Regions from separate parts of the Paenibacillus sp. Y412MC10 genome, predicted to be linked through region 2. Evidence: predicted binding sites of a transcription regulator. Region 2 holds the regulator's gene; each other region holds the start of a gene.
The links. Region 2 encodes LexA, which represses DNA repair genes until DNA is damaged. Its sites were predicted from a motif close to CGAACATATGTTCG; they were not measured.

Region 1 (6,174 bases), 2.0 Mb from region 2:
ACCAGATTCGGGTAACCGGAAAAAGCAAGGATGATCTTCAGCAGATCATGCAGCTGCTTCGCAAAGCGGACCTTTCCTTGGATCTGCAATTCACCAATTTTAAATAAACGCTCCTCTCCCTTTAAGCAATAAGGGGTGGGTTCGGCTGGTTTGTTTCTTTTGACAGGGCGTCAACGGAAATATTATACTAAAAAACGATATATAAGGATTAACGTATACATAGATTACTGGGGGATGAAAATGACAGACAGCGATGCACGCTTCAAACCCTTTAGGCTCTTGGGAAGAGCGACCCTGATGACATGCAGAAGGATAACCGCTGCAGGGTCTGCCGAGTTAACAAGACAACCCGTTGCAAGGGAGGTTGCCCCATGAATTTACCCAATCGTATCACGTTGGCCCGCATTTGCTTGATCCCTGTCATGATGATTTTCCTGCTGGTGGATTTTGATTTTTATCCGGATCCCATTGTGTGGAATGATTTTGTCCTGCCCTATAACCAATTGATTGCGGCACTGATATTCATACTTGCTGCAAGCACGGACGGCATTGACGGGTATCTGGCCCGGAAAAACAATATGGTGACGAATCTGGGTAAACTTCTGGATCCGCTGGCGGACAAACTGCTGGTTGCGGCCATACTCATATCGCTTGTAGAGATGGGAAAATGCGAATCCTGGATTGCTGTTGTCATCATCAGCAGGGAATTTGCGGTGACTGGCTTGAGACAAATTGCGCTTCTGGAAGGTTCGGTAGTCGCAGCAGGTCAATCCGGAAAAATCAAGACGGTGATTCAGATCGTGGCGATTGTCGCGCTTCTGATCAACAATTTCCCGTTTGTATTTTTGGGGATTCCGTTTGATGTCATTGCGATCTGGGCTGCCGCGCTGATTACGATCTATTCGGGAATCGAATATTTTGTCCAAAACAGGCACCTTCTCAAAGGTACCGGGGCATAACGGCAATAGGAGCCATCCTATTGCTTTTTTCTTCCGCCGGGTAAGAAAATAACGAAGGCAGCTACTAACGAAGAGATAGAAGATACGGGAGGATCGATGAATCATGAAAGCAGAAATCATTGCAGTTGGAACAGAACTTCTCCTCGGACAGATCGTGAATACCAACGCACAGTATTTGTCCAGACAGCTTGCTTCAATGGGGATCGACGTGTACTATCAAACCGTTGTCGGGGACAACCTGGAGAGGCTCAAGGAGGCCTTGCGCCTGTCCAGCAGCAGAGCCGATATTGTACTCCTGTCCGGCGGTCTCGGTCCCACGCAGGACGATCTGACGAAGGATGCGCTGGCTTCCTTTCTAAATCGTTCCTTGCATATCGACCGGATGGCCATGGACCGGATTGAACGCTTCTTTCATGAGCGGGGATCCGTCATGACCGAGAACAATCGGCGCCAGGCTCTCGCCATCGAGGGAGGCACCCCGCTTCCGAACGAGACAGGCCTCGCCGTTGGGAACGCGGTATCCTATGAAGGCACTCATTATATCGTTTTGCCGGGGCCGCCCAAAGAATTGATGCCGATGTTTGAGCAGGAGGCCAAGCCTTGGCTTCTGCAGCATGTGCTCACGGATGAGCTTCCCATCTATTCGAAGATGCTTAAATTCGCGGGCATTGGGGAGTCCGCGCTGGATCAGCGTCTGGAGGACCTGATTACGGCCCAGACCGATCCGACGATTGCTTTGTATGCCAAGGACGGGGAGGTCACCGTCCGCATCTCCACGAAGGCCTCCAGCGAGTCTGAGGCGATGGTCCGACTGAATGAACTGGAAGCCAGGATCCAGGAGAGAGGGCCTGAATTTATGTATGCCAACGAGGATGTGCCTATCGAAAAGGTCATCGTGGACATGATGGCAGATCGAAGCTGGACCCTGAGCGCGGCGGAGAGCTGCACGGGAGGACTTGTAGCGGAGACCCTGACCTCCATTCCCGGAAGCGCATCGATGTTTCTTGGGGGGATCATCTGTTACACCAACCAGATCAAGGAGAAGCTTGTGCATATCCCGCATGCGCTGCTGGAGGGCGACGATGCGCCGGGGGCCGTCAGTGCGGAGGTTGCAGAAGCGCTTGCGGATCATGTCCGGATGGTAACCGACAGCGACTTCGGTTTATCGGTGACAGGCGTGGCAGGTCCGGGTTACGCGGAACGCAAGCCTATAGGGCTGGTCTACATCGGATTGTCCCAAAGGGGCAAAGAAACGGAAGTGCATGAGCTGAACCTCCAAGGCAACCGCGAAACGATCCGGCTCCGCGCAACCAAAGCGCTGCTATACCGGCTTTGGCAGCGTCTCGTAGCGTCTGAGCAGGCTTAGGCTTCGTGGAGAAAAAGGGACCGAGCATTTGGAAAAGTAAAAAATTTACACCTTGCTAAATAGCTGTTCTTGAATTTAGGAACCGTTCCAAGTATAATGGGAAATACGGAAGAACCGTGGCATATCGATTGATGTTGCCACGGTTCTTGTTCTTTATACATAGGGTTCGGAGCATGAACGGGAAGGGGAGTTGAATAAAAAAAACGAATGTATGTTCGAAAAAAAGCTTGGCAAACGTGTCAAAACAAGGTATGATAAGACTATCAACAGTGAAGGGTTGTGGAACAATTGTCAGATCGTCGTGCTGCGCTGGAAATGGCGCTTCGTCAGATAGAGAAACAGTTCGGAAAAGGTTCCATCATGAAACTGGGTGAATCCACCCATATGCAAGTTGAGATTGTGCCAAGCGGATCGTTGGCATTGGATATAGCTTTAGGAACCGGCGGCTTGCCTAGAGGCCGGATTATCGAAGTGTACGGCCCGGAATCCTCCGGTAAAACAACAGTAGCCCTGCATGCCATCGCAGAGGTTCAGAAGGCTGGCGGACAAGCTGCATTTATCGATGCCGAGCATGCTCTGGATCCATCGTATGCAAACAAACTGGGCGTTAATATTGATGAATTGCTGCTCTCCCAACCGGATACGGGCGAGCAGGCGCTGGAAATTGCGGAAGCTCTGGTACGGAGTGGAGCCGTCGATGTCATCGTTATTGACTCGGTTGCCGCGCTTGTACCGAAAGCCGAGATCGAAGGCGACATGGGTGATTCCCACGTAGGTCTGCAAGCCCGTCTGATGTCCCAGGCTCTTCGTAAATTGTCGGGTGCCATCAATAAGTCGAAAACGATTGCCATCTTTATCAACCAGCTTCGCGAGAAGGTTGGCGTTATGTTCGGTAACCCTGAAACAACCCCAGGCGGACGTGCTCTGAAGTTCTATTCCACGGTTCGTTTGGACGTGCGTCGAATTGAGAGCATCAAAATGGGCAACGATGTGGTGGGTAACCGCACACGGATTAAGGTTGTTAAGAACAAGGTAGCTCCACCTTTCAAACAGGCCGAGCTTGATATTATGTACGGCGAAGGCATCTCTAGAGAGGGAAGCCTGATCGATATCGGTACGGAGCTGGATATCGTGGATAAAAGCGGAGCATGGTATTCTTATGCCGGTGACCGTCTTGGTCAAGGCCGCGAGAATGCGAAGCAGTTCTTGAAGGAGAATCCGGAGATCGCAAGCGTGATCGAGAACAAGATCCGTGAAGCGAGTAATCTGACGACGGCTGTTCCTGAGCCTTCCGACAAGGAGAAGGAACAAGAGCAATTGGAAGAGCAAGAGTTGTTTAAGGTAGAGTAATAAATCGCTGGTTAACGATGACAGTGTTTGGGACCGTCCGGTGTGGGTAACGCCAGACGGTCTTCTTTGCATTTATTTCTGCCGAATCATTGGTCTTGACGATGTGTCGAGAAGCGTGCAGCAGTGAAGGGAGCGTCGTATGGATATAGAGAATAAAGAAATGTCGGGGCAGGCGGATTCCTCGGGAATTGGACATTTTCCGGAAGACGAGGATCTGGTCATAACTTCTGTCGAAATGCTGAAAAAGCCCAAACACCGGTATCAAATCGCGTTCGGTCCGTACCTTATGACCGTTCATGAAGACGTGATGCTTAAATATCGCATGTTAAAGGGAAATGTTTTTCGCAAGGAAGAGCTGCAGGAGATTGTCGTGGCAGATGAGCGGCAGCGGGCTTACGTGGAAGCGCTGAATCATTTGGCTCGGAAACCTAGGACGACTCAGGAGATCACGCAGCGTTTGCAGCAAAAGGGGTTCGAGCCCAGCAGCGTGGAGACGACGCTAGAACGCCTCGAGAAGGACAAGCTGTTGGATGACGCGCTGTACGCTAAGATGTGGGCAGAGCAGCGCATGACCAGCCATAAAAAGGGACGGCTGTGGGTTAAGCAGGAGCTGAGGCAGAAGGGGATCGGCACCGAGCTGATTTCGGAGGCTTTGGGCGAGATCAGCGCAGAATCGGAATTGGAGAGCTGCTTGGCCGTGGGACGAAAAAAATGGCAGCAAACCCAGGGGGAGCTGCTGGATCGCAAACGTAAAACCGGAGCATATTTAATGCGTAGGGGGTTTGGGGGAGAGCCTGTGCGCCAGGCACTCAAACTTTTGATTGAAGAGGAGCAGGAGAAAGGCGAATGGGACGAAGAGCCGTATGATTTTGAATAAAGCACAAGCAGGTGTGCATTTTTTCGCTAAAGAAATGGTTTCGCTGGATGAAACTGACGTTTACCCATTGCTTTCCCTTGACAATATCTTTTTATAAATACTAAAATAAATATGAATCTTTTTATCATAAATTAGAATCCTTTTTCCTTCCAAAAAAGTGACTACTTTGTGAAAGATTCTTAAATCGCCAATTCATAGTGAAATGTATTCCGCTGGCTAAGGCGGGATTTGCGTACGGTCATTATGGCGTGCGCAGTATGGACGGCAGCTTCCACTGCCGGAAAATTTTATGTATGAATGAGTAACCTGACAATTGCACATTTTCCCAAGGAATGCCTTGGAGGAAACAACGAGGAGGTGAACAGATGGAAACTTGGATCTGGATCATAATCGTTCTCGCTGTAGCCGCTATATTCTTTGGGTTCGGTTATTTTATTCGCAAATCCCTTGCAGAAGCTAAAATTTCCAGTGCCGAGCATGCCGCTTTGCAGATCGTCGAAAGTGCGAAGAAGGAAGCAGAAGCATTGAAGAAAGAAACGGTTCTCGAAGCTAAAGACGAAGTTCATAAAATCAGAGCCGAAGCTGAAAAAGACACTCGCGAGCGCCGGAATGAAATTCAACGGCAGGAGCGCAGATTGTTGCAAAAGGAAGAGTCGCTGGATAAAAAAATAGAATCTTTGGAACGTAAAGAAGAACAAGTGGCGAACAAAGAGAAACGAATAGAGGAAACCCAGCAGCAAATCGATGCAATTTACAAGAAGCAAACGACGGAACTGGAGCGCATCTCCAACCTGACGATGGAGGATGCCCGCAGCATCATTCTCAGCAATGTCGAGCAAGAAGTTCGTCATGAAACCGCTCAGATGATCAAAGAAATCGAGCAGCAGGCGAAGGAAGAAGCAGATAAGAAATCACGCGAGATCATCACGCTGGCTATTCAACGCTGTGCGGCTGATCACGTAGCTGAGACCACGGTTTCTGTTGTCACCTTGCCGAACGAAGAAATGAAAGGCCGGATTATCGGACGTGAAGGCCGAAACATTCGTGCGCTTGAGACCCTTACAGGGATTGACCTTATTATCGATGATACTCCGGAAGCTGTCATTCTGTCCGGATTTGATCCGATTCGCCGTGAAATTGCCCGTACGGCTTTGGAAAAGCTCGTGGCGGACGGACGGATTCATCCGGCTCGTATCGAAGAAATGGTGGAGAAATCCCGCAAGGAAGTGGACGAACGCATTCGCGAGTATGGAGAACAAGCCACTTTCGAGGTTGGCGTACACGGTTTGCATCCGGATTTGATCAAAATTCTGGGTCGACTGAAATTCCGTACGAGCTATGGACAAAATGTGTTGAAACACTCCATGGAAGTGGCCTATTTGACTGGCCTGATGGCCGGCGAACTGGGCGAAGACATCGTGCTTGCGAAACGGGCAGGACTGTTGCATGACATCGGTAAAGCGCTGGATCATGAAGTGGAAGGATCGCACGTTGAAATCGGCGTGGAGCTGGCGAAGAAGTATAAGGAACATCCGGTGGTTATCAACAGCATTGCCTCTCATCACGGTGACTGCGAAGCAACTTCGGTTATCGCCATGCTGGTGGGCGCAGCCGACGCATTG
Region 2 (6,174 bases):
TGAGCGTAACGGCTCGGAACTATATGGCGGGTATTCTTAAGCATGCACGCGCGTTTGCTGCGATCACGAACCCGACGGTGAACTCGTACAAGCGTCTCGTGCCTGGTTACGAAGCACCTTGCTACGTGGCATGGTCTGCAAGTAACCGCAGCCCGATGATTCGTATTCCAGCATCCCGCGGTCTGAGCACGCGCATCGAAGTGCGTAACCCGGATCCGGCTGCGAATCCGTATCTGGCTCTGGCTGTCATGCTGAAAGCTGGCTTGGACGGCGTTAAGCGTGAGCTGTCGCTTCCGGCACCGATCGACCGCAACATCTACGTGATGACGGAAGAAGAGCGCATCGAGGAAGGCATCCCAAGCTTGCCGGCAAACCTGAAAGAAGCGCTCAACGAATTGATCCGCAGCGAAGTCATTTCCGATGCACTCGGTGACCATGCGCTGGCTCACTTCTACGAGCTGAAAGAGATCGAATGGGATATGTACAGAACGCAAGTTCACCAATGGGAACGCGATCAGTACATTACAATGTATTAATAGAGGAATCCCCGCTGCCAAGTGGCAGCGGGGATTTTTTAATGCAAACATGATTTCAGCATTTAAAAATCATTAGTAAACAGCATGAATTGTGAGTCGGTATGGATTTAATATATTGAAGCCCATGTTCCCGTATACCATAACATAGTAATTAGGGATGGTACCGTCGCTTTTTAATCCCGGTACACTAACGCCGGCGACACCGTTTATTGCATAGGAGCGAGCAACTTCAGTATATCCATTTTGGCCAGGCACTTTTTCGTAGACTGCAAAGTTATAATTAAAGTAAGAGTCAGGCGAATATAGACTGATATTATAGGAACTTGCGTTATTAGTCGGCAAGTGCCAGAAATCAAGATCGCCCATGCTGCTAATATATCCATAGTTCGTACCGTTGTCCCATTCATACAACACTGCAGTGTCAGCAGATTCATAATTATCGTTGGGTTCACTTTCATAATTCGTCAGTGCCTGAATAGTGGCTGTATCTGAATCAGGGTTCGGGCTTGGGGAATTTGCAAAGGCAGAATGAGCAGTAGCAAGAATTAATACCGTTGCGATAAATGTTGCTATGGATAATTTCTTCATTTAACTACCTCCCAAAAAACAGTTTAGGTTGGCCAACTTCCTAAATAATACCATTAAATATTAGAGATTGTAAGTTAAATATGTTAAATAGTGTCTTTATATCTACATTTTAGCGCAAATGAAAGATCGGGTTGTTTATACTTTATAGAATAGACTCTTCCCTTACCTACGGGAGATTCTTTTTTATTTTACGAAAAAAGGAACCTTTGCTCGCTTCCATGACTCTAATTAGATGAGGTGAATCGGTTGGAGCTCGAATACTTAAAGCAGATGACGGTCATGGACAGCCAGACGCTGGATAAAATCATGAATGAATATGGAAACGATGTGTGGAATTATGCGTATTTTTTGACCAAACAGCATGCCTTGGCAGACGATATTGCACAAGAAGCCTTTATTAAGGCCTATTACGGCATACATACCTTTCGCGGTCAGGCGACGCTGAAAACGTGGCTGCTTACGATCACGCGACATACGGCGTTCCGGTACAAACAGGCTTTTTTCTTTCGGAAAGTCATCCTTAAAGACAAGCTTACCGCCAGTTCGTCAAGCCGGTCAGCGGAAGCGGAATATTTGGACGAGCAGTATACGGATGAAATATGGGCAATGATTATGACTTTGCCGAGCAAGCTTAGGGAAGTATTGGTCCTGGACCTATACTATGAAATGCCGATGCATGAGATTGCGAAGCTGCTTCATATTGCGACAGGCACTGTAAAATCCAGATTGCATCGGGCCAGGAAAAAAGTACAAAAACTAATGAAGGAGAAGAACGATGAGTGAGGATAAACCAGACTGGTACAACCGTGCTAAAAAAGCTCCTTTTTCAAATGAAAAGTTCACGTCCGAAATGAAAAAAAACGTGCATAGGTCCGTGATTTTCACCGACAGCAAACCTAAACGTCGAAAGTACTTACAAGTTGGATTAGCTGGCGGGTTCATGCTTCTGATTATTTTATTTGCCTTTCAATTGCCTTATGGCAGGGACGAACAACAGAGAGCAGGGACTATGCCCCCTACTAAGGAGGAGACAATCCGGGCACAAGGCGTAACGGATGAAGGACGGTTAAACGTTATTGCAGTTGGACAGGAAAAAATAACGACATTGGGTGCACCGAGCTGCTTCGGTATCGAAACGGATCGGTCGTTTACCGGAAACTACAGCGTGCAGTATAGTACTAACCAAGTTACAAATGAAGTCACTACGCTGGAGGGGCTTACATTTATTCAACCGACATCTGCTCCGGTTGATATGATTCGCCTGCCGTTTCAAGATGCCGATGTATTTATACTCGCACCGCAATATAGGGACTGTCATGGCATACAAATCTATGCGTTCGCCGTAGAGCATGAAACGGGTAATGCCGTTCAGCTCCGATTTCAGGATGAGTCCTTGGCATCCTACTTTTCATATTATAGACCAGGTACGGCTCCCGAGGTGAAGGAGAATAAACTTGTTCTGCAGTCTACGGAGGGACCGGGAGGCGAAGGTTCGCCGGATTATAAACCTAAGCGGATGTATCGACTGGATCTTAAGCAAGGCGTTATGGTGTTGGCAAACTAGTCAGGATTATCTTCCATTATCTATATACAAAAAGCGAAGAGGTTACCATCCAAATAAGGAAGGTAACCTCTTATTCATAATTCTATGGAATTAGTGTACGTCCCTGAAGAGACCGATCACTTTCCCGAGAATCGTAACATGGTTCAAGCGCAGCGGCTCATAGGTAGGATTCTCCGGCTGCAATCGTACATGATCCTTCTCCTTATAGAAGGTCTTCACGGTTGCTTCATCTTCTTCTGTCATTGCAACGACAATGTCACCATTGTCCGCGGTTTGCTGCTGGCGAACGATGACGTAGTCACCGCTGTGAATACCGGCTTCAATCATACTGTCGCCGACTACGGACAACATGAACACTTTATCGTCGCCCACGTAATGCTGAGGGAGCGGGAAATAGTCTTCAATGTTCTCCATGGCCGTAATCGGCACGCCTGCTGTGACTTTCCCGACGACAGGCACTCTGGCTATGGTGTGCGTAAACAGATTCGCGCTCTCGGATTCTTCTTGGCCAAGCAGCTCGATCGCTCTTGGTTTCGTAGGGTCACGGCGGATCAGGCCTTTCTTCTCCAAACGGTCCAGATGACCATGGACCGTAGAACTGGAAGCTAGTCCGACAGCCTCGCCGATTTCCCGGACAGAAGGCGGGTAACCCTTGCTACGAACTTCGTTGCGGATAAACTCTAAGATCGCCAGCTGGCGGCTGGATATTTTCGACATGCCGTATCAACCCCATTTAGTAACGTTTGGGAAAATTATAACATAGAACTACCGTTCGTACAAACATAAGTTCTAAAATAAAATAGAACAAATGTTCTTTTGGGTATTGAATCAAACAAGTGTTCGTGTTAAGATGAATCCAATAGAGAACACTTGTTTGGGAGATGATGATTCCATGTTGAAATACAGTACATACCGCAGCATTTATGAGAACGTTCCGGTGGTAACAGAACAATCATCGAAGAATTGGGGCATTTACTTGAAATCGAAGATAGCTTCGATCCCTTTGAATAAACTGTTGTTCACCCTGCTAATTGTGGCCATCTTTTGGACAGGTGCATATTCCGTTTTTGCCGGTGGGACAGAGAAGCCGACTGGAGAGAAGCAGGTGATCGTTCAATATGGCGATAGCTTGTGGCGAATTGCTTCCCTTCACAAACCTGCGGATATGGATACACGCGTATATCTGGATAGCATACGAAGAATGAACGGATTGAAGGGTCCGGACATACAGGCTGGGGAAGTGCTGTCATTGCCGGTTTGGTGATTTGACGTTGCTTCAACCAATAGGCATTCATACTCCATATAATCACCACATACGGCTGGTTACTTCCTGTTTAATGACACATCATATTCTGCTTGTCAGATTGAATCATTTACGCGTAATAGCGCGTTTACAATAGATAACTATAGATTTCCTCCCCATAGACGGTATTCGTTTATGCGCATCATATATTCCTATTTGTTCTGAGAAGAGTTTGCAAGGGCTCAGTTGCCTTGACAAGCTCTTTTTCACATGTTTAAGTTATACATGATATCGAAATTGGAGGAGAAGTCATGGACATCGATACTTTGGTAGAACGCATCAATGTATTAGCAAGAAAGAAGAAGAATGAAGGGCTGACCGAGGAGGAGCTCAAAGAACGGGCCGAGCTTCGGGAAATATACCTTAACAATATTCGCAGTAACTTTAGACAACAGCTGGAATCGATTGAATGGGTTGATGAAAACGAACAAAAAGGCGGCCCGCGATTAAAGCACTAGTCGATAACCGTTCAAGGATATATATTTAGAGGATCCGTGAACAGATCGAAGGATAGCATAATACTACTTGGGGTACCGGCCATTCGGATAATCGATTACGGTTACCCCAAGTTTATATGGTTTATAAACATTTTGATTATGAGTTCAGGGGGAACCAAATGTCACGTTCATGGGAAAGAAAAGTCAGCAAAAATATGTCGCAACTTAACAAACAGCGCAAAAAGCAGGGATTGACCTCGTATCAAGGGTCTGCGATTAATGATAAGCATGACGTGTTTAAGGGACGTAAGTATGTACTTCCGTTAGTGCTTGTTGCATTGGCCGGTTTGTATGCGCTTCTCGGAACGGCAACTTCACAGGCAGCCGGCGGAAGCAATGATGTATTGAATTGGGTTGGCGTCAGCTTGTATATCCTGTTGGCGCTCATGATATTTCTCCGCAAGCCTTATTTGAAGATTGAACGGGCCTCCGTGTCGACCATGAAGTTCAACCGGGAACGCCGTCTGGCCGTATCGGATATCGAGAAGATCAAATTGGCTTCGGGTTCCGTCGTGATCCAAGGCAAGGGAAAAGCAGGCAACTGGGTGTTCTCACGAATGATGAATCTTTACGATACCAAAGCCATGGGCGAAAGATTGGAAGAGTTTGCAAAGACTCATCAAATTCCAGTGGAGCACAACTAACCCGATAGAGTAGATCACAATGTATATGAGGAGTGGGAGAGAAATGCCGATTGCTGCGGTTTTGTTTGATTTGGACGATACGTTGTTGTGGGATGAACGCAGTGTAGAAGAAGCGTTTGAAGTGACATGCCAAGCCGGAGCGGCGGAGACCGGCGTTGATGCCGGCGCGCTTTTGGCCGCGGTGCGTGAAGAAGCAAGAGCATTGTATGAATCCTATGATACTTTTGCTTTTACCAAAATGATCGGGATCAATCCGTTTGAAGGCTTGTGGGCTAATTTTACGGCTGGATCCCAGCCCGAATTCCGAAAGCTGCAAGAATTGGCTCCCGTATACCGCAAGGAATCCTGGCGTCGCGGACTTCATCGCCTTGGCGTTGATAATGAAGCGTTGGCGGAGACGTTGGCAGCGCAATTTGCTGCGGAACGCAGAACAAGACCTTACGTATATGAAGAAACCTTTGAAGTGCTGAAGGAATTACAGGGTAACGTGAAGCTGCTACTTCTAACGAACGGAAGTCCGGATTTGCAGCAGGAGAAGCTTGATGGCGTTCCGGAACTGGTCCCTTATTTTGACCACATTATTATCTCGGGTGATTTCGGCAAAGGCAAGCCGGATGTTTCCATATTCAAGCATGCACTTGATCTGTTAGGCGTCGAAGCGGATCAGGCCGTGATGGTGGGAGATAAGCTGACCACAGATATTAAAGGCGGGAATGCCGCAGGACTGCATACGGTTTGGATCAATCGGGTAGACCGGCCTCATGATCCGGCCATTCAGCCGAAGTTTGAGATCAAACATTTATCCGAGCTGCATGCTATTGTGGCGTCCTTATAAATGACGTGATCAAGAGTTCACGACTATTCTACAAGATCTATTAGCGAGATATATTAGCGTACATAGGAACAGTCCTGCCAGCATCTGATGCGATTCGGGGCTGTTTTTTTGTTGGTTGCCATGTTTGAAAGGAAAGAGGCTGTTGGCAGTGACAAACGTCACACAATTGTAAGCTGCATGAGATAGAAGTTAAAGAATAATGCGATA
Region 3 (6,174 bases), 3.3 Mb from region 2:
AAGGTGCTCATTGTGGACGAGCTTCTCGGTTCGGTCGGTACGGCGAATATGGATATGCGGAGTTTCTTCTGTAACTTCGAACTGACGGCTGTGCTGTTTGATCGGCTGCCTATTGAGCGGTTGGTTTCGGATTTTAAGGAAGATCTGCAACATAGCAGGCTTATTGATGCGGAGGTGTTCCGTCAGCGCGGAAGATGGCAGAAAGCGGCCGAAATTATGTGCAGGATGCTGTCGCCATTGCTGTAAAAGTATATTTTACATGAGATGTGAGAATGACGGAAATCCGAGTAAAAAGCAGGATAAACTGCGAAAAATCTATGTCCCGCTTTTATTTATATGATAGAATATTTATATAGGATCCACTTATAAATATATATTAGCTTGGTTTCATAAAGTTGAACGGGGGAGATTTATGTCAAGTGATGTGAAGATTCTGGCGCAAGTGAAAGCGGAGCAGCAGAAGCCGGAGAATCCCAAGGCAGGCTCAGCGACCTTGAAGCTTCTCCGCCGTCTGGTGTTCTTAACTTTCGGCGCGATTTTGATGGCAGTAGGGCTGGAAATCTTTCTGGTGCCGAACAAGATTATTGACGGAGGGATTACCGGAATCTCGATTATGGTTTCCCATATCACCGATATTCCGCTGGGTGTATTCCTGACTTTGTTCAACCTTCCGTTTTTGTTTATGGGATATAAACAGATCGGAAAAACCTTTGCATTATCCACGCTGTTCGCCGTATTGGTCATGTCCGTCGGCACTTATTTCCTGCATCCCGTCGATCCGATCACGATCGATCCGCTGCTTGCAGCCGTGTTCGGCGGCGTGCTTCTCGGAATCGGGGTCGGCCTTGTTATCCGGTCCGGCGGTTCCTTGGACGGGACGGAAATCGTGGCCATTCTGATCAACAAGAGAACGCCGTTCTCCGTCGGCGAAATCGTGATGTTCATCAACGTATTCATTCTAGGCAGCGCAGGTTTCATTTTCGGCTGGGACCATGCCATGTACTCGCTGATTGCGTATTACCTTGCGTTTAAATTGATCGATATTACCATTGAAGGCATTGATCAATCCAAATCGGTTTGGATTATCAGTGATAAGCATAAGGAGATCGGTGATGCGCTGACCCAGCGTTTGGGACGCGGCGTAACCTACCTCGAAGGCGAGGGCGCTTATTCCGGAGACAGCAAGAAGGTTATCTTTGTGGTTATCACTCGCCTGGAAGAAGCAAAGCTCAAATCCATTGTGGAAGACTGGGACTCCCAGGCCTTCGTAGCCGTCGGCAACATCCATGATGTGAAGGGCGGCCGCTTTAAGAAAAAGGCAATCCATTAATACAATCATTTCAGGCTCCACCCGGTGCGAGAGTTAGCGCGGGTGGAGCCATTTTTTGTTTAAAGAGTATCGGCTTGCAGGCGCAGCGCCTTCTTCTCGCGCACATAATGACGAATGATTCGCGACATGGCCTGGACGGCGGCGGATTGACCGACGGCCTGGTTCACGGTTCCGGTGAAATAGAGGCCCGACTCCGGGTGATGGAAGGCAAATGCCCCGGATTGGCCCCAGTGGCCGATGAGTCCGCGTCCCAGACTGAAAGGAGATAGCGGCTGTCTTGAAATGCCGATGCCATAGAAGAAGGGGCCGGGAGCAAACAGGAAGTTCCACTGCCTCTGGAGCTCCCTCAAATCCCCCAGCGGAAACAAATCCCCGTTAAAAAAGGATTGCAAAAACGTCATCGTTTCCCTTGCCGTGGAGACGATCCCGCCCTCCGCACCGACTGATGCCATATACAAGGGAAGGTCCAGTCGCTTCTGCTTGTAATGGAACGGAACGGGGGACGCATCCTCCGGGTCATGATAAAAATAGGTTTGCGTCAGCTTGAGCTTGTCGAAGATGTATTCCTGGAATACGGCTTGAATGGATTCGCCCTTGATATTCTCGATGATTTGGCCAAGCAGCCGATAGTTGGTGTCGGAATATTGGGCTTTTTTCTGCTGTCCCGGTTTGAATTTAGGCGTTTTCCTTTTGGCCGCGGCCAGGACTTGGTCCAGGCTCCAAGCTCGATCCTTCCCGGCGATCAGATTCGAGAAGACGGTTCCCGAGAAATAGTCCGGGATGCCGGACGTATTGGACATCAAATGCTGAACGGTGATTTCTTCGCCGTAATCCCGGTTCTTAAACCTGTGGAGCCCGGTCATAATCTCTTCGGGCAGGTGCTTGCCAATGGGATCATGGAGCTCGAGCCGCCGCTCGGCGCGTAATATCAAGAGTACGGCAGTCACGTACAACTTGGTCACGCTGGCAATGAAATAGCGGTCGTCAGGCTGCATATCACCTCCGCTGCCGACTATGGACAATGACCGCTCCTGGTCCTCGACGCACATCACTGTGCTAAACACATTTCTTTTATTGGCGATTTGAGTCACACATGCATCCAGAACCGCTTGCTTCAGGATTGTTCCCATTGCCGTTCTACCTCCCATGAATCGTAATTTTTCTTTCCTTCAGTTTAGATTCCGTTTCCCTCATGTTTCCGGGCACGCGCAGCACGTATGAACGCTTCAGCGGCTTCGTCCATCATATTCATCATCTGCTCGTCATCCACGTTCTTCGTGAACAGATCGTTTGCCACCATGACGCAGAGACCTGTCTGAAACACCTGCATGTTCAATAAAATAGATTGCAGCTCCTGATCCGAAAATTCCGCGAGCTCCGGATCCTGCCTCATCAATGCGATAACTTCGCCCAGTTGTTCCGGCGTATTCTTCATATGGGGATTGTCCTTCATCATGAGATCCCGATAAAGCACGGGATATTCCTTGGCAAAGCGGAGACTTGCCATGCCGATATCCCGGAACGGCTGTCCGGATTGCTGCTCCATGATCATTCCTCTGGCCACATGGAAGGCTCTTTCGGCGACCTGCTGAAGCAGTTCCTGGACGTCGTTGAAATTGACATAGATCGGCGCGATGGAGCTGCCGAGACGTTCGGCTACTTTTCGGATCGTAATGGACTCGATGCCATCCGTTTTGGCAATGTCGAATGCGGCTAGCACGATATCTTGTTTGGTAAACTTCGTTTTTGGTGCCATGATGTCTACAGCTCCTTAGGTTATTCATATGTAGAACGATCAATATATATCACTTGATATATATTGATTATAAAGAGTAATTGGACCGATTTCAATCCGGTCATCATGAAGCATTCATGGAATCAGGATTTGTAAATCCAGTAAAAACCACTTATAATAAGAACATATGTTTGTTAAAATAAAGAATAATGACATAGAGCATGGCAGGTCCAGGGAGGAGGAAGCGGAATGGCTCGTACGCAATATGAACGCATAACCACCAAGCAAACATTAAACCGAGTGAAGGAAGAGCGGATGCCCTTCGATTGGTCCATCAATCCGTATCGAGGTTGCGGACATGGCTGCAGCTTTTGCTACGCCCGCGCATTTCAATCGTTTATCGGGATGGGAGCGGAAGACGAGTTCCAGCACCATATTTTTATGAAGTCGAATGCGGCGGAAGCGCTGGAGAAGCAGCTGTCGAGCGCGGCGAGGAAGTTTAACTATGATATTGAAGCGATGCGGAGATCAATCGGACAGGTGACGATCGGAACGGCAACCGACCCGTACCAGCCGATCGAGGGCAAGGAGACCCTTACGCGGGAATGTCTGAAGCTGCTCGCTAAATACCGCATTTCTACCAGCATTACGACGCGTTCTCCGCTCGTATTGAGGGATTTGGATATCTTGACCCGGATGGAGAACGTGTCCGTCAACATAAGTCTCAACACGCTGAGCGGGGACGTCATCCGGAAGCTGGAGCCGGCATCGCCTCATCCGGAGGCCAGGCTTGATGCGATCCACAGATTATCGGCTGCTGGCATTAGAACAGGCTTGTTTGTGGCGCCTGTGCTGCCCTTTTTGACGGACGAGGAGCCGGAACTGAAGGAGCTCTTGTCCCAGGCAAAGGAAAGAGGCGTTTCCTTTGCGATGATCTCCTTGCTGAGACTGTCGCGCGACGTGAAGAAATGGTACCTCGAAACGCTGAAACACCACTTCCCCGAGGTGGTTCAATCCTACCGCGAGTTATATGGGCAAGGCGCTTATGCGGAAGAGCATTACGTTCGTTCCTTCAAGTCGATGGCGTCCAGGCTGTTGAACGAATATGGGCTGAGCGGATTGACCATGGGGGCACCTGCTGCCGTCAACCGGTCCGGACCGATTGCAGCCTCGGAGAACGATACATCGGATGAAGGGGCCAACGATCACCCTGCGAGAGAATGGGCTGCTCCTGTACGTCCAAGGAAGCTTCCTCAACCGGCGGCCCCGGTTTCCGGAGAGGAGCTTACTCCCGCTGTTGAGCAGCTATCCTTTCCTTTTTGACGCCGCCTTACCCTTTGGCTTCAGATGCCGGATGACATTCTCGATCGGTTGGGGCGGCAGGGTCTGCAGCAGGTCGCCCTTTTCCCTCAGCCGTTCTTCGATGTTCAGCAGGTGAAACTCCGTGGGAGAAACGTCCTGGCGGACTTCGTCCCACGTGAGCGGCGTGGAGACGGTCCCGAGCCGCCGAGCCCGCGGGGTGTAAGGAGCGGCGAGCGTCCTCCCGCTGTAGTGCTGAAGATAATCGAAGTAGATTTTATCGCCGCGGTTCTTCTTCAGCCGCTCGATGGTGAACAGCTTCGGGAACTTCTCCGTCACGTATTGGCCCACGAATTGGCCAACCGTTCGAAGTTCATCGAACGTTACGCCTTCCGGAATCGGAACGATGATCTGCACTCCGGTCGCTCCCGAGGTTTTCGGGACGGAGGACAGGCCCAGGGAGCTCAGCACGTCCCCTACAATGGCCGTCGCCTCCATAATCCGGGGCTCCTCCGGGAGCGTGGGATCCAAATCGATCATCCATTCGCAGGGCAGATGACTGCCTGCCAGATGCAGGGAAGGGTGAAACTCAAGCGCAGCCAGATTCCCCAGCCAGAGCAGTTCCGGCAGCCCGTTGAGCAGCACGTAGTTAATATTTTCGTGCACATAAGTCTGAACAAAAGGCGGCAGCGGCTCGGGTGCATTTTTCTGGTAGAAGGATTCGCCTTGGGCTCCGTGCGGATACCGGATGGTCGTGAGCAGCCTGCCCCGGCAGTACCGGAGCAAGAAAGGCGAGATGGCCGCAAGCTTTTGCAAATACATTGCCTTGGTAATGCCGACCTCCGGCCACAGCGGTTTGTCGGGATTCGTAATTTGAATCTCTTGCCCCTCGATCGTCAGGGTGCCTTTAACGGTACGAGCCATATGGTTTACACCCCCTCAATCGATACGAGTTTGGGATGGCGCATCATGCCATCCTGGCTCCACTCGAGAAATGTGACCTGGACTGATAAAGGCTGGTTAAGCCAGGCCAGCTGTTCTTTCTTCAGGTCGGTATGGAGCGTTCTCCATATCGCGTCAGCACGATGGCTTTCGGCATATTGCAGCAGTTTCTTCTTCGTTTGCTCATTGAGCCCCAGGGAAGCCCGGCCGATGTAGTTCCCATCGTCGTCTGCGATGACGAGGCTGGCTACGCGACCTTCCCTGATGATCATGGCGACGGCGGAGGCAGCCATGTTCACGGCAATTTTCTTTTTGTACCAATCCCGATGCTTTTTGCCCTCACGGTATGGCGAGGAGAGGCGCTTCATGACAATGCCCTCCCAACCGCGCTGTTCCGCCCAGTCCCATAACGGTTCGCCTTCAAGAAACAGATCGGCGGTCAGCAGGCCCGGAATGTCGGAAACCGTCTCCTTGAGACGATGATGACGTTCCAGATAAGGCAGCTTGCGCAAGTCCTCGTCGCCGTCCACCAAGATATCGAACAGCACATAAGTAAACAGAGGAGCGCTCGTACTGACCGTACGCGAACGCTCCCGCTGGAGAACCTTCTGAAAGACGGGGCGGCCAAGCTCCGGATGAAAATACACGACCTCGCCATCCAGGAGAAGACGCCGATCCTGCAGGACGGATAATGCCTGAACGACTTCGGGGTACAGGGATGTTTTGTCGAGCAGCTTGCGGGAATACAGGGATACGCGGTTCTGGTCAAGCCCGGCCAGAATGCGTACGCCATCCCATTTCAGCTGATAACCCCAATCTTCGCCCGTCGTAATCTGATCCGTCGAGATCGGAGCCATCGGCTCTTTCG

Region 1: the regulator LexA is predicted to act here: its motif matches at 2,530-2,543, upstream of recA (recombinase RecA).
Region 3: the regulator LexA is predicted to act here: its motif matches at 3,246-3,259, upstream of GYMC10_RS26265 (SPL family radical SAM protein).

What each region holds. Positions count from the first base shown of each region.
Region 1 is NC_013406.1:4,682,152-4,688,325, reverse strand. Features, by position in the region: gene GYMC10_RS20310 (YajQ family cyclic di-GMP-binding protein) at 1-107, shown strand, start outside; gene pgsA (CDP-diacylglycerol--glycerol-3-phosphate 3-phosphatidyltransferase) at 372-959, shown strand; gene GYMC10_RS20300 (competence/damage-inducible protein A) at 1,063-2,325, shown strand; gene recA (recombinase RecA) at 2,614-3,675, shown strand; gene GYMC10_RS20290 (regulatory protein RecX) at 3,815-4,552, shown strand; gene rny (ribonuclease Y) at 4,918-6,174, shown strand, end outside.
Region 2 is NC_013406.1:2,701,744-2,707,917, forward strand. Features, by position in the region: gene glnA (type I glutamate--ammonia ligase) at 1-536, shown strand, start outside; gene GYMC10_RS11815 (hypothetical protein) at 609-1,124, opposite strand; gene GYMC10_RS11820 (RNA polymerase sigma factor) at 1,371-1,907, shown strand; gene GYMC10_RS11825 (hypothetical protein) at 1,900-2,688, shown strand; gene lexA (transcriptional repressor LexA) at 2,779-3,405, opposite strand; gene GYMC10_RS11835 (LysM peptidoglycan-binding domain-containing protein) at 3,581-3,952, shown strand; gene GYMC10_RS11840 (DUF896 domain-containing protein) at 4,243-4,449, shown strand; gene GYMC10_RS11845 (hypothetical protein) at 4,608-5,132, shown strand; gene GYMC10_RS11850 (HAD family hydrolase) at 5,176-5,967, shown strand.
Region 3 is NC_013406.1:5,986,388-5,992,561, reverse strand. Features, by position in the region: gene cls (cardiolipin synthase) at 1-246, shown strand, start outside; gene GYMC10_RS26280 (YitT family protein) at 413-1,330, shown strand; gene GYMC10_RS26275 (serine hydrolase domain-containing protein) at 1,390-2,460, opposite strand; gene GYMC10_RS26270 (TetR/AcrR family transcriptional regulator) at 2,505-3,086, opposite strand; gene GYMC10_RS26265 (SPL family radical SAM protein) at 3,315-4,388, shown strand; gene ligD (non-homologous end-joining DNA ligase) at 4,371-5,288, opposite strand; gene GYMC10_RS26255 (DNA ligase) at 5,294-6,174, opposite strand, start outside.